2 regions of the Spartinivicinus marinus genome follow, and region 2 is predicted to be linked to the other one. Evidence: predicted binding sites of a transcription regulator. Region 2 holds the regulator's gene; the other holds the start of a gene.
The links. The regulator sigma-54, encoded in region 2, starts transcription at its own class of promoters, with help from an activator protein. The targets are predictions, from matches to a motif close to TGGCACNNNNNTTGCTNT.

Region 1 (11,717 bases), 2.8 Mb from region 2:
ATTTTATCGACTAATTTTTCATTATTATCATCTCTAAGACAAGATTCAACTTCTTTCAAAATAATGAACTTTTTTAATGGTTCAAAATCACTACTTTTATGCCATTCATCAAGATCTCCATCATGATTAAGATAATGATAAAGCTGTTGCGATTGGTTTTTTAATGTATCTTCACTGCCATCCTCTTCTAACAACTGATAGACTTCTCTTAGTGCCTCAATTTTTTCTATTCGTTTATCTAACTCAATGTCATAGTTATTTAGCTTATTCGTACCTGACTTCGCTTTTCTCTCTTCTTTTTCACTGAATTGTAGTGTTAGTTCTTCTGTACTTTTTGTTAGTTGTGCTGATATTCCTTCTTTAATATTATTCGGCTGCCTTGGTAAACTTGCAGTACGTGACAAAGTGCCAGACTGAGCTAAACTATTGTTTAAATTAACTAGTGACATATAATGCCTTAATTATTATAGATATACCTTTCTCGAATTTCTTTAGGCTCACAAAAGCTTAGCTCGAATCATTTCTCTTGCTCTGGCTACTCTAGATTGAACAGTACCCAGAGGTATTGACAGTTCCTCAGCAACCTGCGCATAACTGCTTTCATTAATAATTACATTAACTAATGTTTGCACAATTTTATTTGGTAACAGTATTTTATTAGATACGATAAAATCTAGGATTTCTTTTCGCTCAATAATGTTATATGGATCGTCAGTACCATACCCATTCACTTTTTTATATTGACAATCGTCCTCTACAGATATATTTACAGACAATTCTCCTACTGGTTTTCTGCATTGATTACGTATTAAATTAAAAGCTATACCAAACAACCAAGTTTTAGGTGTTGATTCGCCTCTAAAATTTTTAGCGCACCGTATAGCCTCTAAAAATGTAGACTGATAAATATCATCAACATCATTTTTATTCCATAAGTGATAACAAATAAATTTCCTAAGGTCTTTGCCATGCTCTCTGACTAAGTTAACAATATTAATTTTTGGATTATCATTTTTTTCTTTATTATCATCAAGCTTAAAGTAATCTTTTTTATGACATAATAACATCTACTACCCCAAATAGTATTCTTCTGGCTTTATTTATGGAATATATTGATAGAGCAAAATAAGTATCCACTTACATTTAATCTGCGATTAAATGCAATAATTACTTATATGCCTATATGACGTCTGAACGATGGATTTGTGAATAAAAAATTTGAAGAAGAAGAATTTAGAGAAACGCATGCTTCATGACGGATTGTTTGACAAAAAAGCCGGGGGCAGAAGACCTTGGCTTTTCTCTTGTAGCCTATAGCTATTTAATATCAATTCGACGAATTGAAGGGCTAGTTTCTTCTAGTTTTGGCGCTTTTAATGTAAGAACTTCATCTTCAAGCTTCGCTGAAATGTCACTCTCATGGACATTATTTCCCACACTAAAGCTGCGCATTAGTTTACCGTAACGTCTTTCTTGCCTAATGACTTTACCTTCTCTTTCCTCCTTACCTTCCTGTTTGGTTTCAGCTTCTAACGTTAATGTGCCATTTTCAAGTGTTAAGTGAATATCCTCCTTTTTAACACCGGGAATCTCAGACTAATAGTTCATAAGAATAATGATTTATTATTTAAAGTCATTGACTGGACCAGCATCCATATCAACATCAACGAAGCCATCTTCCCCCATCCTAAGTTTCGGGCGACGCTCTGAACCAGGAGAGCTGTAATATTCAACAGGCTTTATTACTATACCATCTACAGTGTTCATTATTATACCAGGAACACAAGTGTATACCCTGTTATCCTTATTGGCATTATTAGCATCAATATTTACCGTTGTACCACTATGATTATCAATTAACATTGATACCTTGTAGCGACGAAATGAACCAGTACCATTTGATTGGGCTGAATAGGCAACGGGGACAACAGCCAGTATATTTTCTGTTAGCCTAATTTTAATGGTTTCTGTCTTTACTTTACTTTTCCCCCTACCAACATCCCCCAAATGTTCAATAGCACCATTTTGGTAATTTTGTAGGGGTGGAATGCCATCTGCTCCAAACATTGCAACATCAATCTGTTTACCCTCTGTAGTATAAACTAACGCATAAACATCATAATCTGTACCACTACGCCATGATATAGAAGCCGTAATTTCTGCTGTTTTTTCTATTACAATTGGTTTTTGTCCCTTAACCAAGTCTATTTTGCCACTTGCTTTTTCAAGGTTAATAGCTAGCGAACTGGAAGAATTTGCTGGTTGTTGGGCCGCTTTTGTTTCTATCTTTGCTGGCTCACTAGGGCTGTCTTGAACTTCAACGCCATAATGCTCGCATAACCCAGCTAATCCTGATGCAAACCCTTGCCAGATTGCCCTTGCTTTTGCCTGGTTATTTCTAACATATAGCTCCAATACAATAATGCCATTTTCTGAACTAAAGCTGGCAGGAACTAATTCCACTACCTGACCACCGGCATGCACTTCAGCTTTTAAGTTACTAGCTAACGCAAATCCATTATGATGGTCTTCAGTTAACGTAATTGACACCTTAGCAATGTTTGTAGGCGCTTTGGATAAATCAAAATCAATCTGATGCTTTCTTTGCTCTCCTACATCTTTAGGCGGTGAAAAAACCGCCACACTCGCAGGGTCAGAAGGCTGATTAAAAAATACAACCCCACTATCATTCAATACTTTTCCAGAACCGCTCAGGATGAATGCTGTTAAATTAATGTCTAATTTTTGATCAATTTTATGACTTACTATCACCGTTCCTGAAAATGCCTCAAGTAGAATATTACCACCTGGTTGCAGCGTCTGAGTCATATACAACTCCTTCTATTTATACCCTTAAGTTTTAAATAACATCTATTTTAACTATTTTTGATATTCTTACTATAATTGACTTATATCAGCAGCGTAAACATTGAAAATGAATTTTTGGTATAACAATAAAATAATAGATATATTCATAATTTCTATCTTATTGTCTTCAGCAGCAATAGGTGCAGCTCAACAGAAAAAACTCTGGACAGGTAATATCTACTTTGAAAACGACTTGTTTACTGAAACCGATCAAAACTATACCAATGGTATCAAGTTTTCTCTAGTTTCACCCAATTTACAAAGTTTCGAGGAAGATGATCAGCTTCCTGACTGGTTTACTCATATTAACCAACAGCTGACTTTTTTTCATCCAAAAATAAAAGTCAATCATAATATTGTCATATCTTTTGCTCAAGTCATGTACACTCCCGAAGATATTGATAGTAAGACACTGATTGAAGATCAACGACCTTACGCTGGCTGGCTTTATTTTGGTACTGCTTATCATGCTCGTTCAGAGCACCAACTTGACACAATTGAGTTAAATCTGGGAGTAGTTGGCCCCCTTGCTTTAGCTCATGAAACTCAGGACTTTATTCATGACTTAAGAGGGCTTGAAAAGTCTAATGGTTGGGATAATCAGCTGAAAAATGAACCTGGACTGATCGCGCTTTATGAACATAAGCATAAGTTTATTTCACAAACCGCTAATTATGGCATTGGTTATGATGTCATATTACACGCAGGTGGCGCTGTGGGCAATGTTGCAACCTATTTAAATACCGGGTTTTCAGTACGAGGAGGTTGGAAGATCCCTGATGACTTTGGTACTTCATCAGTACGCCCTGGAGGTGATAATAGCGCTCCAGGTAAGGGGTGGGTACTAAACAATGGGTTTGGTATTCATATGTTTGCTTCTGTTGATTCTCGTTTTGTAATTAGAGATATTTTTCTCGATGGGAACACTTTCAGAGACAGCCATTCTGTTGATAAAGAATTATGGGTTGCAGATGCCTCTGTAGGTCTTAGTGTAACAGTAGAAAATGTCAAAATTTCTTTTGCCAGAGTCTTTCGTACTAGGGAATTTAAAAAACAACCTCATTCTCATAGCTATGGCTCGTTATCTATATCTTTTTGGCAGTTTTTTTAATATAAAATGTTCATGGTGCCTGTACAATTTGATGGGTCTTGCATAAGACGGCTTGCGATGTATAAGCCTAATTACCTTTCCAAGCAAAACAGCAAAATATAAGCCCCCATCAAACAGCTCCTTTGCCAATCATGAACATAACTAGCTTTTAAACAAATTAGGCAAACCTCCCTTACCATGACCGTCATAACCAAACTTATCTAGCTTAACGCCCATTGTATTAGCAATTGAAACCAAGAGTTTAGTATGAGCTTCTTCTTTGTATTTTAAATATCTTCCTGTAGTTAAGTCACCACCAGCTCCACCGATTAACAAAAAATGGCATATTGTTGTGATCATGGCGTGCTCCATCACCAAGCTCTGAACATACCATAATTAAGGTATTATCAAGCATAGTGCTACTACCTTCAGGCCTATTTTTAAGCGCATTAACCAAATACAACAAACGCCCCATAAATCAACGTTTAAGTTTGATGAAATTTTTCGCTAAAGTACCATTTGGATTATTACCATAATGAGAAGCATCATGATTATTAATACTTACGCCAGTTTCAGCAATTTTAGTTGGACTAACTGGGTGCGACCACATCAGTATTCGCCTGCCGTTGCGAGTAACACCTCTGCTTCATCATGTTGATGTTTATTAGCTGAATCAAATGAGGATAATTTAACATTATGGATTATTTGATCATTTACTTTAACCTTCCAGTGGTCACCTTTATTGCCATACCAGATATCCCAGCCAACTTTTACTTTATTGCCCTCAGGGTTCTGTGGTAATTGTGTGGGAAAATACCATTCTCTTAACTGGGGTTTGGCTGGCACCATATCAGCTTTTACATTCGCAGCAAATACTGCCAAACCAATGCCGCTGACTAGTGATAGTCCACTAAGCCAAGGCAGTCTGCACTTGTTTTGTTTAGTCACCAGTCACTCTCCCATCAGCAAGCGGTGTATATATCCTTCTTGAATGATTTTTAGAGCTTGTTATCATCGCTCTTCACCCTAATCATTTATAAAAATATAAACTCATGGGGCTTCATCACTTGACGGCCCCCCTAAAAACCATTCACTTTGGCTATAGTTTTTCTATAGGCAACTATCTATACAGGCTGTTTTATTCACAGGCTATCAGGTATGGGGAAACAAACCGTTTAGTATTGAGAAGAGTATAAAAAATAGAAGCGTACTGGCTAACAACCGAATCATCAAAATAAAAACTGCATTATTTGTATAGTTATTATATGTGACCCACATTTAAATAAAACAAAAAGCGCACTCTAAAATAAGGGGATTCAACCAATAATAAGTACAGCTACGCAATGATTAGAATAAAAACATAAAAAAAGCGCAGTTCACACTGCGCTTTTGATAAATTACCTTTCAACTTTAGCTTAGCATTTTTCTCCTTGATGCCATACCTAACAAGCCTAATCCTAAAATACCTAAAGTGGCAGGCTCAGGTACATACATTAGTTGAGCGAAGGTATACAAACTAGTCATATTTTCTTCATCAGTGATAAACTCAGCCATACCATTCACACTCAGGATTGCATTATTAATGTCACCGGTAGGATCATTAATAGTATTGAAAATGGTTAGCATGTAAGCTTCTGAATTGATGAGTAACTTAATTTGAATGGGAATTGGAATACCACCAAATAGTGTTGACATAAATTTATCATCACAAGGAGGAGTCAAGTCACCATTCAACCCAAAGTCACAATCACCACCTGGAAAGTTTAGTGTTTCCATAAAAGTGAAGTTAAATAAACTAGCAATGGTATTATCGATATCAGCGCCTCCTGGTAATGACGTACCAGCCTCAGTAAATACCGCATTGGCCACATCAGCCAAGGTTGGACTACCTGGTAATTTATAATGGGCTGTGCTTAAAGTACCCATGCTATCCATTTCCAAAACACCATAAATTTGCCCAGAATCTAAGGTTGGTGCAGGGATTGGATTGTTTACATGTTTAATGGTTGATAACAGAGCAGAAGTACCTGCTGAGTTAAGTTCCACATGGTTCTCAGTAGTTAACTCTAAACTACTCGAGTCACCATTCGACCCCCCCCATGAGATGCGACTGATAGTCTGAGTTGCATTAGTACTATTAGTTGCAGGAATAGGGTCGCCATTGGTATTCACTGCATTTATAAATTCACCACCATCAATTAAATCAAACGTTAATAATGCAGCAGATGTACTGAGTGATGTAACCATGCCGCCTGCTAATAAGGTCGCTGTAACTAAGGATTTTAACTTCATCAGGATTTCCCTCAAGGATATTAACGATAGCTTTTCAAGCCGCCTACGTGCATCCTCTATTGCATGTAAGGTACCAACCCTAAAAAGTTAAATTATTTCAACGTATTACGTTTACTATCAGCACAAACTTTACACCCTATGTAAAATATGCAAACAAGCTCCTTATAAAAATAATAATAATTCAGTAGCACTTATACCCGATAAGACAGTTGAAGCTGGTTAGTTAGGTGGTTTTAGTTGTATATCCACTTAAGAAAGGTTAAAACGATAGCCAAAATTGTGGGAGAGGCCATTGATTAGAAAATGAAGCTACAAGCACCTCAAAATCAATCACGAATAAATAGACTATATAAAACTGTCATAAAAGATATTCCATTCAGACTAAATTTAAAGATAGCTTTATTTTTTTGACTGAACTAAAGTGCCAAATTTACAATTTTATAACTGATAAAAAAATAAGAACAATATTATCATGAATCAACTATATGACTTTGCCATTATTGGCACTGGTGCTGCGGGTAGTGTCTTAAGTTATTTTTTAAGCCAGTCTGGTGCAAGTGTCTGCTTACTCGAAGCAGGTAAAAATATCCCTGCAGGTCAGTACCCTACTAATGAACTACACGCTAACAGTCGACTATTCTGGCAAGGTGGTATGGAGTTAAATCATCAGGCAAACCTACTCTTTTTAAGAGGTAAAGTAGTTGGTGGAGGCACCGTTGTAAATCAATGCTTACTTGATCGATTCGATCAAATAGCTATCGATAATTTTAAACAGCATTCAGGCATCAGTTGGTTTAACTCTCAAGAATTAAATCAGCATTACTGTCAAATCGAACAACATCTTAGACTTGAAGTAATTCCTAAACAATACTGGAATGGAAATGCTCACCTCTATGCGAAAGGCTTTGAGAGTAACCAATTAAAGTATGCACCACTACGGCGAGGACAAAACCAGTGTCATAATCATAAAGCCAATGACTGCATTGTCTGTTTAGGCGGTTGTAATCGCCAGTCTAAGCAAAGCATGACTGTCACTTTTTTACCTAAAGCATTGCAACAAAACGTTCATTTAATTGACCAGGCTCAGGTTCAGCAAATTATCTATGGTAAACCACAAGTTGTTGTTTATGGAACTAAAAATAATCATCCCCTTCAGGTAAGGGCTAAACGTGTTATCGTAGCTGCTGGAGCTATAGGCAGCACTGAGTTGTTATTAAAATCTGGTTTTGGTCAATCTTTGCCTGCTCTAGGAAAAGGCTTTTTCTGTCATCCACAGCACATGGTATTTGCAGATATGCCCGAGCCTGTCGATGCCCATAAAGGTGCATTTCAAGCATTAAAATCAGCAGACCCTAGGTTTCGCCAACAAGGTTTTAAACTAGAAAATGTATTTGGTGGCCCTATTGCCACCGCTATGATGAAATCTGGTTATGGAATTTCTCATCACCAGTTTATGCAGCGCTATCGTCACCTTGCTTGTATTGAAGTGGCTATCCAAGATGAAAACGCTGGCCAAATCAAGCTCACTAGAAAAGGCCAGCTCAGAATCCATAAGGTTTTATCTGACCTTGACCAGCAGAAGGTCAATGCAGGTATAGAGCAAATCTATAATATTTTCTCTAGTCTTCGTCCTAATGTCATCTATAAGCCACACATGCCCATTGGATTACATTTAATGGGTGGCTGTACAATTGGTATCGATCCCAACCAGGCAGTCATTAACGAAAACTTTCAATTATTTGGTTACGACAATATTCATGTGGTCGATAGCTCCATTTTTCCTTGTGCACCAGGCATTAACCCTTCGTTATCAGTAATGGCCTTAGCACATAAGGCAAGTCAGGTTATTTTAGACTTAGCTGGCTATCAACCTGTTACTACTCACTCTAAACAGCCAACTTGGTTAGAAGAAGCACTATAAGTTCTATCTACAAAGTTCTATCTACATTACATATAAAAAATTTTTTAATATATCTATAATCATTTTCCTATAAAAACAATACTATGAAATCCGTCATTTCCCATCAATTATCAACTCGTCAACTTGATGTATTACAGCAAGTGGGAGATATACTTGCCCCAGGTTACGGACAGTTGCCTTCCTTTAGTGAAACAGGCTGCTTACATCATATTGACGAAGTATTAGACTTTACCTCTAAGCAAAATATTAAGGAATTGAAAAATCTATTAACTTGTCTATCATTTCTACCCTCTCGCTGTATTCCTCTTTTTATCAGCTCATTAAACACTCTCAGCCATATCCCAGGCTTTATCGGTCAGCAATGTCGTTTAGGCTTTTGGGGAGTGAAAGGCCTTATTTTCAGTTTGTATTACAGCAACCTCACAGACCCATACCAGAACACTAGTCGTGTTTATGATGCAATCAACTACCATGTCAGTTGTCAGCCAATCACTCAAAGCAACGTTATTATAAAAAATAATCAGGAAAGCTAGCTCATGTCTACTAAATCTCCATCCCAGCAACCGAGCCACCCAACGGATGACTATTTTAAATTAAGAAAGCCACTGACAATTCAAGAAACTGATGCGGCTCCAATCAAAGATATCTATCACGCACTGAGAGCAGCTCAATTGGATTTACAGCAATTTTCAATTCGTCAACGTGCAGCAGAAGTTGATAAGATCATCGATCACATAAAGTCCAGTAAAGAATTAATTTGCAATAGAATTGTCAAAGACACAGGTAAATCTAGAACAGATGCCCTTGTTTCAGAGGTACTGGGAGTATTAGATAATTTACATTGGAATAAGGCCCACGCTCACAAAATTCTTAAAGCATATAAAGTCTCGACCCCCATTTCATTACTTGGCAAGAAATCTTATATTCAACATGAACCTTATGGAACGGTATTAGTGATTGCTCCCTGGAATTACCCTTTTCATATTGCAATGACTTTTATTACCGGAGCATTTCTTGCTGGAAACAGTATTATCTTTAAACCTTCTGAGCATACACCGCTTACCGGCCTGATCGAAGAAATTTGTGCCGTATCCCCTCTACTAAAACAAAACCTAAAAGTCATCTATGGCTCAGGTGTTACTGCTGAAAGATTGATTGATGAAAAACCAGATAAAATTTTTTTTACAGGAAGTACTCGTACCGGAAAGGCGATTCTCAAAAAAGCAGCTCAGCATATCATCCCCGTCGATTTGGAGTTGGGAGGCAAAGATGCGATGGTGGTTTTCCCTGATGTTGATATTCAGCGTACGGTAGCAGGCGCATTATGGGGAGGGCTCACTAATGCAGGACAATCCTGTACATCAGTAGAGTTATTATGTGTTCATGAGGATATTTTCGAACAGTTTAGCAAACAGCTAACTACCCAAATACAACAGTTAGTGATTAACACAGGGGATCAAGGAGATGCTGATATAGGCGCAATGACAACTGATTTTCAACTAGATATTGTCAAACAACAGTTGGATGATGCTATTGAAAAAGGGGCAACTATCATTACAGGGGGAAACACCTTTAATGAAAAGGGGCGGTTTTTTCCACCTACCCTAATTACCAATATTTCACCAGAGATGAAACTATATAAAGAAGAAACCTTTGGCCCTGTTATTGCTTTATTGCCATTTTCTAATGAAAAACAGTTAGTCACGCAGTTAAATCAATTACCCTATGGCCTCAGTGCAAGTATCTGGAGTCGAGACCTTAGCAGAGCCAAACGAATGGCTAGTGCCCTTCAGGTGGGTGCAGTTTCCATTAATAACGTTATGTTAACTGAGGGAAACCCTGCTTTGCCCTTTGGAGGTGTTAAACAGAGTGGCTTCGGTCGAGCAAAAGGTAAGGAAGGTTTGCTTGCATTTACTAGAAGTAAATCCATTTTAGTTGACAAGCAGTCAAATAAAATCGAACCTAACTGGTATCCTTATACCTTAAAAAAATATCAACTATTCCAACAGTTAATTGACACTTTATTTACATCCTCTTGGTCAAAGCTTATCAGGCTTGCCAAAATTGGTATGGCACTAGAGAGCGAAGCCAAAAAAAGTAGACATAATATTAATCATTAGATAAATACAAAAGCAATAAAAATATATCACCTCAACTTTAATAGGATCAGCGCATTAATAAAATACAGTTTTATTAATGCACTGATCGCTAACACTGCTCAACAAGCAACTCGTCACAAATACACAGTTAATATCTATCGGCTATATTAATAACAAACAACTAAGCAAAAGTATTAGTTTAACTGGCCGAAATTATCTTGTAGACTACACATCAATCATAAAAAAATTAAGGAGCACCTCAATAAGTACTCAATACTCATCAACCAATTATTTCTATTTTTATAGAAATAACTTTATATCTACAGCAGTGACATGCCTGCAAGAAATCATTTTTATGAAAATCCAAAGTGGTCAGCCTGCGAGTATTAATCATGAATAAAGAAGTTAAATATATTTTTGTTGACCTAGATGGTACACTCATACGTACCGATTTATTTCTTGAGTCCATACTAAAGCTTATCAAACAAAAGCCACTTTATATTTTTCAAATTTTTTTTTGGTTACTCCAAGGAAGACAGCTAGCTAAAGCAAAAGTAGCCAATTTAGTTGAAATCAATGTTGAAAGCCTTCCTTATACAACTGAGCTAGTCGACTACTTAAAAGTACAAAAAAAACAAGGCAAACGACTGATTCTAGCTACAGCATCAAACCAAACCTTTGCAAATACAGTTGCTAAGTACCTTGGTATTTTCGATCAAGTGATTGCATCTGATAGCACAAATAACCTTAAAGGTACTAATAAACTAGCAAGCATACAGAGCATAGTCGGGAGCGATGATTTTATTTATGCTGGAGACAGTTTAGCTGATCGTCCCATTTGGCAGAAAGCATATTCAAACATATTTGTAGATGCACCCATTAAAGATATAGAAAAAGCTAGACGTAATGGGAAAGCAGAAAAAATTATTACCCACACTCAGTCAACAGGCATTGCCTTCATCAAAGCAATGCGAATACATCAGTGGGTTAAAAACCTGTTAGTGTTTGTACCTTTATTTACCTCCCACAGTTACTATGAGCCAGCAACTGCATTTTCTGCTCTAATTGCTTTTTTCTGCTTTAGTATTTGTGCCTCCGGAGGTTATTTTTTAAACGACATGCTAGATTTAGAAGCTGATCGCAGCCATAGCACCAAGCGATTTAGACCATTAGCTGCCGGCACCCTACCGCTGTCGATTGGCATAGCAAGCGCCATTATTTTACCTTTACTTTCTTTTATACTTGCCTGGTTACTGCTTCCTTTATCCTTTTTCATAATACTTATTTTTTATTACATTGCCATCAATGCTTACTCATTTATCATTAAACAAGTATCAACTGCTGATGTAATGACACTTGCTATTCTATACACAACACGTATTGTCGCTGGATCAGTAGCTATTGGTGTTGCCTTATCATCTTGGTTACTCAGCTTTTCAATTTTTAT
Region 2 (11,717 bases):
GGTACTATCCAGTGGGATATTTTTAACATCACTATGAATATCCATTACCACTTTGGCTCGATATTGTTCTTTATCAAGCTTAATATCAACAACTCGCCCAATAGTCACTCCACTCATTGAAACCTTGGCTCGCAGGCTTAGTCCTCCGACATTATCGAAGAATGCATGAACCCGGTAAGTTTGCTGATTATTTTCAATAGACAAGCCGCTCACTTTAAGTGCTAGCATCACCAGGGCAAAAATCCCTGCTAGCATGAACGCACCGACGCTGATCTCCACCGTTCTCATGCGCATCTTATAAATCTCCAAACATAACTGCAGTTAAGATAAAGTCGAGCCCAAGGATAGCCAAGGACGAGTAAACAACGGTTTTTGTAGTTGCACGACTAATGCCTTCCGAAGTAGGAAGAGTGTCATAACCCTGAAAAACCGCAATCCATGTAACAACAAAACCAAACACTAAACTTTTAATAATGCCATTTACCACATCATCACCAAAGTTCACTGTTTGTTGCATATTACCCCAGAAAGAGCCTTCATCAATCGAAAGCCAATCTACGCCAACCACAGCACCACCTACGACACCAACCATATTAAAGATGGCGACCAGTAATGGCATGGATATAAATCCAGCCCAAAAACGGGGAGCAACAATTCTTTTTAATGGATCAACTCCTATCATCTCCATACTAGACAGCTGCTCCGTGGCTTTCATTAGCCCAATTTCAGCAGTCAACGCCGAGCCAGCTCGTCCTGCAAATAATAGCGCTGTAACAACTGGCCCCAGCTCACGCACCAAGGTTAGAGCTACCATTTGTCCAACGGCTTCTTGAGAGCCATAACGAACTAAAATATTATAACCTTGCAGGCCAAGCACCATGCCAATAAATAAGCCTGAAACAGCAATAATAATGAGCGATAGCACACCAACAGAATACAGTTGCTGGAGTAATAGCTGAAATTTAGAGCCAAAACCTGAGCGACCAAAAATAGCAAGCATCAAGTAAATACCTGAGCGACCAATCGCTTCTACTTTGAGTAACCCTGCTTGTCCGAGTCGACGTAAAAAAGCCCAAAAATCATGAATCACTAAATACCCCCTCCCATCAAATCATCAGCATAATTTTGTGCTGGGTAGTGGAAAGGTACCGGGCCATCAGGCAAGCCCTGCATAAACTGGGTAATTCTAGGGTCATCTGAATTCAATAACGCTTCTGGCGTACCATGCCCAATTACTTTGGCATCACTAATCAAATATAAATAATCCGCAATACTTGCTGTTTCATGAATATCGTGGGATACCACAATACTGGTTAAATTCAAGGCATCATTTAACATACGAACCAATTGGACCAACACCCCCATTGCGATAGGGTCCTGACCAACAAATGGTTCATCATACATTATCATTACAGGGTCTAGCGCAATTGCCCGAGCTAAAGCAACGCGACGAGCCATCCCCCCGGATAGCTCACTGGGCATTAAGTCTCTTGCTCCTCGCAAGCCCACAGCTTGAAGTTTCATTAATACAATATCATGCACCATCGCTTCAGGCAGCTCAGTATGCACTCTAAGCGGAAAGGCTACGTTTTCATAGACACTCATATCTGTGAATAAAGCACCACTTTGGAATAGCATGCCCATTTTGCTGCGCAGCTCAAATAACTCATTTCGAGACAACTTAGGTACATTTTGCCCATCAACAAAGATATCTCCTGATTCTGGCCTTAGTTGAGCACCAATTAATCTGAGCAGTGTGGTTTTTCCCGTACCACTAGGCCCCATAATGCCCGTTACTTTACCACGAGGAATATCAATATTGATGTCATCAAAAATAACCCGATCTCCGCGACGATAGCTAAGCCCTTTGATTTCTACAAAGTTATTATCATGAGCCGTCATCAGGCGATCACCTTATCCATCAACAACACGTTTATCAGCACCAGTCGTTTATTAAATATGCGTCTTGCGAGGTATGGTAACACTACTTTAGTAAACTTAGTAAAAGTTAAACTACGCTCACACCACAACCTGAACAGTAATTATACAGTCGTCGCGGAGAATAGCATGATCTAGAAGAGGGTCGAATAGGTATCTTTCCTATTTATTAAATAGCAAACAGATTTTTTATTTTTATACGCGGAAAGAAATACTACAAAAAAGCTGGCTTGAATAGCCAGCGTCTAAAACACACCACATTATTGTCCATTTTTCGATCAAATCAAACTTGCGCCTATTATTCATTTAACACGCGGTTCAATTTTCTGTTACTTATTTTTCCAGCTCCACTGTTGATAGTCGCTTTTGTATTTTTTCCATACCCCTGTCCAATCGCCATAATAACGCCCAAAATGTGTCAAATAAAAGTTAGGGTATGCTACGTTATTGATTCGACCACCATCCAATTGCCAGCGTTGATTTAGCTGCTCTGACTTACACTCCCCTAGCTCTGCGGTATTCACACCTTTTTTCCAATTACGCATTATCAAACATTTACTTGGCGCATGCTTAGGGTGAACCAGACCTTTACTATCAATGCTCCATAATTGACTAGCTGCTCCAGTACAGTCACCTGAACTGGCCCGGACTCCTGTTTTACCGCTATCGGAGAGAATGCCTAAACAAGTACCTTTTCCTGTAGATAGCTGCTTATACTTGCCATCATCCGGGTTTGGATCTGGATCAGGCTTAGGTGGCTGAGGGTTACCATCATCCGCATGCTTAGCCATTTCTACTACAAACGCTGTAGCCAACTTTGAGAATTTCAATGCATGATTCGCATTGCCTCCCATTTGCCCTAAGGTATCTCGCTCTGTATGGATACTTCTATTACTTTGATTAAACTTAGCTTCAAAGGGCATTGATGCCGGGAACCCATTATTATGCCATGATGCATGATCTGAACACCCATAACCACAACGAGTATAGCCAACCTTTAATTGTGGCAAGTATTTTTTTGCTAACTCAGCGATAAACTTATTTTGCTTATCACTGGTATAGTCAGACACCAAATTAAAGTCATCTTGAGAGCCGTTATAGTTAGTCATATCTAACTGCATAACACCAACCACTTTAGCTCCTTGGTTTTTATGCTGGCGAGCAATTTCAGCAGACCCTCTCAACCCCACTTCTTCTGCCGCATACCCCATGAACTTTATGGTTTTTTTCGGTTTAAAATTACTTTCTACTAGCACCCGAATAACTTCAGAAATCGTTGCAATACCAGAAGCATTATCATCTGCCCCTGGTGCTTTCAGCCGCGTATTTCCTCGACCATTAATTGAATCTAAGTGTCCACCGATCACAACAATTTCATTAGGTGTTTCCGAGCCCTGCCAGGTCATTACCACAGAGGGTTGCTCCCAGCCATTGTGATCAACCGTTTTTACTGATATGCCACTTTTTTCACCAACCAGTTTTTGCCAAAAACCTTTAATCCAGTTGGCAGCTTCAACACCCGTTTTACTTTTATAGTATCGATCATGATAACTCGACAATTGTTGTATAGTTGCACGAATACTGCTTTCTTTGGTTTGAGCAATCAGTTTCCTTACCATTTCATCTTCACTGATTTGGTAGTTAATAGCTGCAACTGAGGTTGGCGGGTTGAATGCATTTGCAACACCTGAGATTGCCGCTTCAGCAGTTTCATGCTGAATAAAACCACCACAGCGCTTTTGCTTCATATGCAAATACAAACTTAGTGTAGGAACTTTCTTAGGATGAATAGCAACAATATGGACTTTACCCTGACTAATATTTGTTAACCGATCAATCAAACCTTGCTCTGTTTCATAACCAGAAAATAAGTTTGGCATTCCTTCTTTGACTAATTGATAAGCTTCATCATCTACTGTAATCCAAGCAGGTGGCTGCTCGCCGGCAAACCCTAGACCACTTAATGCGCCAACTAATGCAATAGCGCCAATATTTTTTATCAGCATGGGGAGTATAACCTCGTATTTTTACTGCCACAAAAAAACAAAGCAGTAACAGTGTTTAGCCTTTACGCTAAGAAATAAATTTTCGGGCAATCACCAAATAATTAGAAAATTTAAAAATCACCTATCAAAGTGTTAAAATAATTTAATTAGCACTCATCAATTAAATAGTCATCACCCCAGATAGCAAAGACCGTAAAATAAAATAACTAGCTATTTCTTAATACCAGATCGCATTTTTCATTTTGACTGTATAAGTAACCCAGTTTGCTTTCAAGCCTGCGGGATAAGTCGAGGGAATGGCCTATCCAATTCATACAATAACTGATGAATAAGGAAAATTTTTTAGTTATTTTATAATAATAAATATTCCTAAATTAAATATGCTGACCAAGCTACAATTAGCAACTAATGCAGTGGTTAATTTTGAATCAATATTCATGACGTAGAGCGAGATTCAGCCACCTTTTTCACCCTTTTCCATACAGCTACCTCTCAGCAGCAATTAGAGCTGTTTTCTCTTCTTACCAACCTAAACGATCGTTAGTTCAAAACACGCGGTCTCAAGTAGTATTGCCAGCTGTCGATATTTGCTATTATCAGCTGTAGATTTGGACTTTGTAGTAGCTAGCTTTCTCTAACTGTTTATCGGTCGAATATTTTACCTTGCTCAATTACGACAAATACCAAATAATTTGCACCTCAAAGCAACAACATTACTGGAACTATGTCACACGATATTGATTTTGCTCAGTCCGCCATTCGCACCATTAAAAGTGAGCGAGACGCTATTGATAAACTGATCCCCCGTATCGATGGTACTTTTACTCAAGCCTGCCAAATAATGCTGAACTGTAAAGGCCGAGTTGTCGTCGTTGGCATGGGCAAATCAGGCCATATCGGCAATAAAATTGCGGCAACGCTTGCCAGCACAGGTACTCCTGCATTTTTTGTTCACCCTGGTGAAGCCAGCCATGGTGATATGGGCATGATTACCGCTGATGATGTAGTACTCGCTTTGTCAAATTCAGGTAACACCGCAGAGTTAGTCATGTTAATCCCTCTATTGAAGCGGCTAGGCACTCCTTTGATTAGCATGACAGGTAATGAAAATTCAGCATTAGCCCAAGCAGCTGATGTCAACCTAGATACCTATGTAGAAAAAGAAGCCTGCCCACTGGACTTAGCACCCACCTCAAGTACTACAGTCAGCTTAGTACTAGGCGATGCTTTAGCAATTGCACTACTAGAGGCCAAAGGGTTTACACCAGAAGACTTTGCCTTTTCACACCCTGGCGGCAGTCTAGGCCGGAAGCTTCTACTTAAAGTCACAGATATTATGCATACTGGGCAACAGCTTCCTATCGTTAGTTTATCAACACCTTTAAAGGAAGCTTTAATTGTTATTTCCCAAAAGGGGCTAGGAATGACAGCTATTGCTGACTCACAAAGCCAGCTATTGGGTGTTTTTACCGATGGTGATTTACGCCGAGTTTTAGACCAGGAGCTCAACCTCCATACAACTCCAATCAGTCAGGTTATGACAACTCAGTGCAAAACAGTAAATGCCGACATGTTAGCGGCAGAAGCCTTAAATATTATGGAAGACCACAAAATCACCAACCTGGTCGTTGTCAATCAACAAAACAAAATTGAAGGCGTCATTCATTTACACGACATTATCAAAGCAGGGGTTGTATGAACCTTGATCCACAATTAATAGTCAAAGCACAAGCGATTAAACTTCTTGGGCTTGATGTAGACGGGGTAATGACTGATGGTCGACTGTACTTTACTGCTGATGGTCAAGAATTTAAAACCTTTAACATTTTAGATGGCCATGGCATCAAAATGCTCCAGTCTACAGGGGTAAAAGTTGCTATTATAACGGGCCGAGAAACGACAGTTGTGGCAAAACGTGCAAAAGATTTAGGCATTGAGTTGTTATTGCAAGGCCGAGAAGACAAGCGAGTCGCTTTAAATGAAATACGCCAACAGCTTCAGTTAGATTGGAATGAGATAGCTTATTTAGGTGACGATCTACCTGACTTACCAGCCATTCAGCAAGTAGGTTTGGGCCTATCTGTTCCCAATGGTTATTGGCTGGTGAAACAGCATGCTGATGGTGTCACTCAAACACTAGGGGGAGCAGGTGCAGTAAGAGAAGTTTGCGACTTCATTATGAGCGCACAAAATACCTTACAGCCAGCACTCACGCCTTATATGCAGGCAAGCGAATGAATCGAAGCAGTATTATTAGCTTAATTGCTATTCTAGTAATTGCCTACTGCGGTTATCTTGCGTTTGGCACATCCTCAACACCAGTGCCCAGTTCAAATGAACCTTTAGCAGATAACCTTGAGCAAGCACCAGACTACTACTTAATAAACCCTCGTGTTACTCAATTTACTTTAGAGGGTAATAAAGATTACTTACTCATTGCAGATAAGATCAGTCATTACCCTCATAATGACGTGTCTTTGTTAGCACAACCCAATATTGACTTATACAAGGCAAATAGTAGCGATCAATGGAAAACCACGGCTAGACATGGGCGGTTATTACCTGGTGGCGATATCCTTGAGCTATCTGACCAGGTCAGAGTCAAAGAGCTTAAGTCCAATGGTGAACTTGGCACTTTACTAAAAACCGACTTTTTAACCCTTTATGCCGAGGAAGAAGTCGCCGATACTCAGCACCCAGTTGTGATAACATCCCCCAATGGCTCTATCACCCAAGGGGTTGGCATGCGGGCATTTTTAGCAAAAGATAGAATTCAACTGTTTTCTAATGTCAGGGGACACTATGAAGTTAATCAGTAATTTGATTGTAGGGATTATTGCTATCTCAGCTGCAGGGCTTAGCCTGTTAAGCTGGGCACTTCCCAATGACAAAGACAAGCCCATCAATATTAAAGCCAAAAGTGCTGATATTGATGATAAGTCTGGTGTATACATTTACACCGGCAATGTCATTATTACCCAAGGTACAATTCAAATAAGAGGTGATAAAGTCACTCTTTATTCAGACAGTAATGGCATTAACAAAATTGTTGCAGTAGGTCGTCCTGCTCACTACCGGGAAAAGCCAGCAGAAAACAAAGAACTCATTAAAGCTTATGGCCGCACGATCAAATACTACGCTACCAATGAAAAAGTAGAAGTAATCACTAATGCCAAACTATTCCAAGAAGGAAATACCTTTACTGGCAGCCAAATAGACTACTTTGCCAAAACCCAGAAAGTGAATGCCAAAGGCGGTAAAACCAATGAAAGCCGCGTTGAAATGGTACTGCAACCCCGTAGCAAAAAGAAACAATAGTCGTATATGAGTATATTGAAAGCTGAGCACCTTGCCAAAAGTTATAAAGGCCGTGCTGTTGTAAAAGATGTATCCTTGCAAATTAAAAGTGGTCAGGTAGTTGGCCTACTAGGCCCTAATGGTGCGGGAAAAACCACATGCTTCTACATGATAGTTGGTTTAGTCCAATCAGATCATGGCAGCGTCTGGATTGATGAACAAGATATCACTCACTTCCCCATGCATGGACGAGCCCAAGCAGGTATTGGCTACTTACCACAAGAAGCCTCTGTTTTTCGTAAGTTAACTGTTACTGAAAACATACTGGCTATCTTAGAAACCCGTAAAGAGCTCAATCGGAAGCAACGCCAAGAAAAACTTAACTCACTACTTGAAGAGTTCAATATCACCCATATAAAAGACAGTAAGGGTATGAGTTTATCTGGTGGAGAGCGCCGCCGGGTAGAAATTGCCAGAGCCTTAGCAACTGAGCCTTCTTTCATCCTACTTGATGAGCCTTTTGCTGGGGTTGACCCAATTTCGGTGAAAGACATTAAAGATATTGTCTGGCACCTGAAAGACCGTGGTATTGGTGTACTGATTACTGATCACCATGTTCGAGAAACACTTGATATTTGCGAGAATGCATACATAGTTAGTGAGGGACACATTATCGCAGAGGGTGATGCCCAAACGGTAATGACCAACCAACAAGTCAAAGAAGTGTACCTCGGACACGACTTTAAAATATAAGACAACTGGCAAGGATACTCATATAATTTTGAGTAGTTCAGTTAAAAAGCCAGTACAAGAAACAACAATAGCAATACTGTAAACAACTGAAATAAACACACAATTGAAATCAATAAATCAATAATAGGTGCAATGGAAACATTCAGTCGCTTGTTCAGCAGCAACTCAGGTAACCGCTTTTGAATTCACTTCCATTGTTGTTGACTTTGCCAAATCAAAACAGGCACGATTGCACTATAAGGTAATTGTTTAGCAATGAAGCCATCCCTGGTTTTGAAAATTGGCCAGCAGCTGACGATGACACCGCAGCTGCAGCAAGCCATAAAATTACTCCAACTATCCACATTGGATTTACAGCAAGAAGTTCAACAGGCGCTTGAATCCAACCCAATGCTTGAGCTGACTGATGAGTCTGATAACAACTCATCAACAAACAGTGATGACAACGATCCTCAGCAGCTCAACAGTTCGGGCCTAAATGGTTCGGACTCCACCAAAAGCCAAGACGACAGCAGTACATCAGAAAGCAGTCATGATGGCTCAGAAGAAACCAGCTGGTCAGAAGAAATTCCCAATGATCTTCCCGTTGATAGCGCCTGGGATGATATCTACCAGACATCTTCAGCCCCTATCAGCTCAGCTCCAGCAGATGATGACGAGTATGACTTCAGCAACCGCAATGGCACCACTGAATCCTTACATAGTCATTTGGATTGGCAGCTTAATTTAACCCCCATGTCAGATAATGACCGTTTGGTAGCAATTGCTATCATTGATGCAATCAATAATGATGGTTATCTCAGTTGTAGCACTGAAGAGATTTGGGAAGGCTTAGATCCAGAATTAGAAATGTCCCTAGAGGAAGTGGAGATAGTCTTAAGGCGCCTCCAACACTTTGATCCCGTTGGTGTTGCTGCAAGAAGCTTGCAGGAATGCTTACAGATTCAGCTATCACACTTACCTGAAGATACTCCTTTTCTTGATAACGCCAGATTGATTGTAGCCAAATACTTAGGTTTGTTGGGTCATCATGACTACAATCAGCTTATGCGTCGTACTAAGCTTAAAGAAGAAGAACTAGCCGAAAGCATTAAATTGATTCAAGCTCTTAACCCAAAACCTGGAGCCGATATCCAGTCATCCGAAACAGAATATGTGATTCCTGATGTATTTGTCAGAAAGCATAATGACCGCTGGTTGGTAGAGCTCAACGCCGAAGCGACGCCGAAGCTGCGCATTAATAACAACTATGCATCACTGGTTAAGCGAGCTGATAGCAGTTCAGATAACACTTACCTGAAAAACCACTTGCAAGAAGCCCGTTGGTTTTTAAAAAGCTTACAAAGCCGCAATGAAACGCTAATGAAAGTTGCGACTCGCATTGTTGAGCATCAGCGAGGTTTTTTAGAGTATGGCGAAGAGGCAATGAAGCCACTAGTCCTTCACGATATCGCTGAAGCAGTCGGTATGCATGAATCTACTATCTCCCGGGTGACTACCCAAAAATTCATGCATACACCACGAGGTATCTTTGAGCTGAAATATTTTTTCTCGAGCCATGTTAGTACTTCATCAGGAGGGGAGTGCTCATCTACGGCTATCCGAGCTATTATTAAAAAATTAGTATCAGTGGAGAACCCTAAAAAACCATTAAGTGACAGCAAAATTGCAAGCTTACTGGAAGAGCAAGGCATCAAAGTGGCAAGACGAACAATTGCCAAGTATCGTGAGTCTCTATCCATCCCGCCTTCTAATGAACGAAAGCGGCTGGTATAAAGTAGATGCATGTGTAAAGGTATAAACAGATTAGCGCTTAACTATGCGTTATATTGACTAGCAACAAGCAATACCAAATCTGCTGGCATTACACTCAGTTCAGTAATGAAGCAGTTGACAATCAGCCTTACAATTCAGTAAAGCTGGTTAACAACCATTAAGTCCTATTAGGAGGTCGTTGCATGCAAGTTAACATCAGTGGTCATCATGTAGAAGTGACTGATGCGTTGCGCCAATATGTCATCAAAAAACTCGATCGCATTGAAAACCATTTTGATAGCATTACTAACGTGCAAATCACCCTAAGTGTTGAGAAACTCCGTCAAAAAGCAGAAGCCAACTTGCACGTAAGGGGTGCTGATATTGCCGCCACAGCAGAATCTGAAGATATGTATGCAGCAATTGACTTACTTAGTGATAAACTAGCCCGACAGCTAAGCAAGCACAAAGAGAAAACCCTGGATCGACTTCAGGGAGCCAGTATTCGTTAAAGTAGTTTATTTATTTAAAAAGCATGAAAATAGAACAATTCCTTCTCCCACAATGCACCCTTACCGGGGTGCAAGGGGGGAGTAAAAAACGTGTTTTACAGCTTATTGCCAACCTATTAGCCGAGTATTCCAGTAATATTGATGCTAACGAGCTATTTGATAACTTAATCAATCGGGAACGGTTAGGTAGCACAGGCTTTGGGAATGGGATTGCCATTCCCCATTGTCGCCTTGAAAGCTGCCACAAACCATTTGCCTGCCTGCTTAAACTGGAAGAAGGCATCGACTTTGATGCAATAGACGGGCACCCTGTGGACGTTATTTTTGCTCTGGTTGTTCCTGCCGAAGCCACTAACGAGCACCTCGCCATCTTACAAGAACTTGCCACTCGATTTGAAAACTCAAGCTACCGCAATAACTTGCGCCAAGCAGACACTAATCCAGACTTATTTGATATAGCAATCCAAAGCGTTCCTACTGCATAAATTTATCGTCGCCAGCCTTTAATAATTAAGTTCGTGTGCAAGAGAGCTTTCTTATGATATTCGCTTAAATAGCTTCTCTGGCGGCTATTATTTAATTAACTGCCGTATATCATTTAAACTCTGTTATAGTAAGAATTTACAAAACACTCTGCGTATATATGAAGTTAATAATAATCAGTGGCCGTTCAGGCTCAGGTAAAAGTACAGGCTTACATGTACTGGAAGACCAAGGCTATTATTGTATTGATAATATGCCTGCTGGCTTACTTCCTGCTTTTGTTGATGAAATGGAAAAAGAGCCACTTTATGATAAGGCTGCTATTAGTATTGACGCACGAAATTTTTCTCAGGATTTAAGACGCTTTCCATCCATCATGAATGCGCTGAGAGAGCAAAAAATCGAAGCTGAAATCATTTACCTTGATGCAGAACATGCCACTCTACTCAAACGCTTCAGCGAAACTCGACGTAAACACCCACTATCCAGCCAACAATGCTCACTAGATGAAGCGATAAAAAAAGAAAAAGAAGTGCTAGAGCCCATTGCTCGACTGGCCGATCTAACCATCGACACTAGCCAACTTTCTCTTCATGAGTTACGGGACACCATAAGTAAACGCGTTGCTCGCAAGCAACATAGCAGCATGGCACTGCTATTTCAGTCATTTGGTTTTAAAAAAGGAATCCCCATTGATGCTGACTATGTGTTTGATGTACGCTGTTTGCCAAACCCCTACTGGGTCACCCATTTACGGCAATATTCAGGGCTAGACGAGCCTGTAAAAGAGTTTTTAGGTTCTCAACAACAAGTGCTGGATATGTTTGATGACATCAAACGCTTCGTAGAACGTTGGCTGCCATGCTTTGAAGCAAATAATAGAAGTTATATTACCATTGCCCTTGGGTGTACGGGTGGTCACCATCGTTCGGTCTATATCAGTGAGAAGCTCGCTACTTACTTTCGTGAAAAG

Region 1: OQE68_RS18185 (PEP-CTERM sorting domain-containing protein) is a predicted target of sigma-54. The motif match lies at 6,309-6,326, and genes of this name have one in related genera.

Annotation. Positions count from the first base shown of each region.
Region 1 is NZ_JAPJZK010000001.1:3,980,271-3,991,987, reverse strand. Features, by position in the region: gene OQE68_RS18225 (HrpJ domain-containing protein) at 1-449, opposite strand, end outside; gene OQE68_RS18220 (RNA polymerase sigma factor) at 498-1,067, opposite strand; gene OQE68_RS18215 (Hsp20/alpha crystallin family protein) at 1,318-1,590, opposite strand; gene OQE68_RS18210 (TerD family protein) at 1,624-2,829, opposite strand; gene OQE68_RS18205 (lipid A deacylase LpxR family protein) at 2,936-3,979, shown strand; gene OQE68_RS18200 (hypothetical protein) at 4,121-4,318, opposite strand; gene OQE68_RS18195 (DUF1552 domain-containing protein) at 4,437-4,568, opposite strand; gene OQE68_RS18190 (early set domain-containing protein) at 4,568-4,906, opposite strand; gene OQE68_RS18185 (PEP-CTERM sorting domain-containing protein) at 5,369-6,250, opposite strand; gene OQE68_RS18180 (FAD-dependent oxidoreductase) at 6,723-8,171, shown strand; gene OQE68_RS18175 (hypothetical protein) at 8,255-8,704, shown strand; gene OQE68_RS18170 (aldehyde dehydrogenase family protein) at 8,708-10,291, shown strand; gene OQE68_RS18165 (UbiA family prenyltransferase) at 10,663-11,717, shown strand, end outside.
Region 2 is NZ_JAPJZK010000001.1:1,224,392-1,236,108, forward strand. Features, by position in the region: gene mlaD (outer membrane lipid asymmetry maintenance protein MlaD) at 1-294, opposite strand, end outside; gene mlaE (lipid asymmetry maintenance ABC transporter permease subunit MlaE) at 296-1,090, opposite strand; gene OQE68_RS05775 (ATP-binding cassette domain-containing protein) at 1,090-1,902, opposite strand; gene OQE68_RS05780 (M20/M25/M40 family metallo-hydrolase) at 2,268-3,944, opposite strand; gene OQE68_RS05785 (KpsF/GutQ family sugar-phosphate isomerase) at 4,669-5,643, shown strand; gene OQE68_RS05790 (KdsC family phosphatase) at 5,640-6,182, shown strand; gene lptC (LPS export ABC transporter periplasmic protein LptC) at 6,179-6,763, shown strand; gene lptA (lipopolysaccharide transport periplasmic protein LptA) at 6,747-7,262, shown strand; gene lptB (LPS export ABC transporter ATP-binding protein) at 7,269-7,994, shown strand; gene OQE68_RS05810 (RNA polymerase factor sigma-54) at 8,250-9,770, shown strand; gene hpf (ribosome hibernation-promoting factor, HPF/YfiA family) at 9,953-10,261, shown strand; gene ptsN (PTS IIA-like nitrogen regulatory protein PtsN) at 10,285-10,746, shown strand; gene rapZ (RNase adapter RapZ) at 10,905-11,717, shown strand, end outside.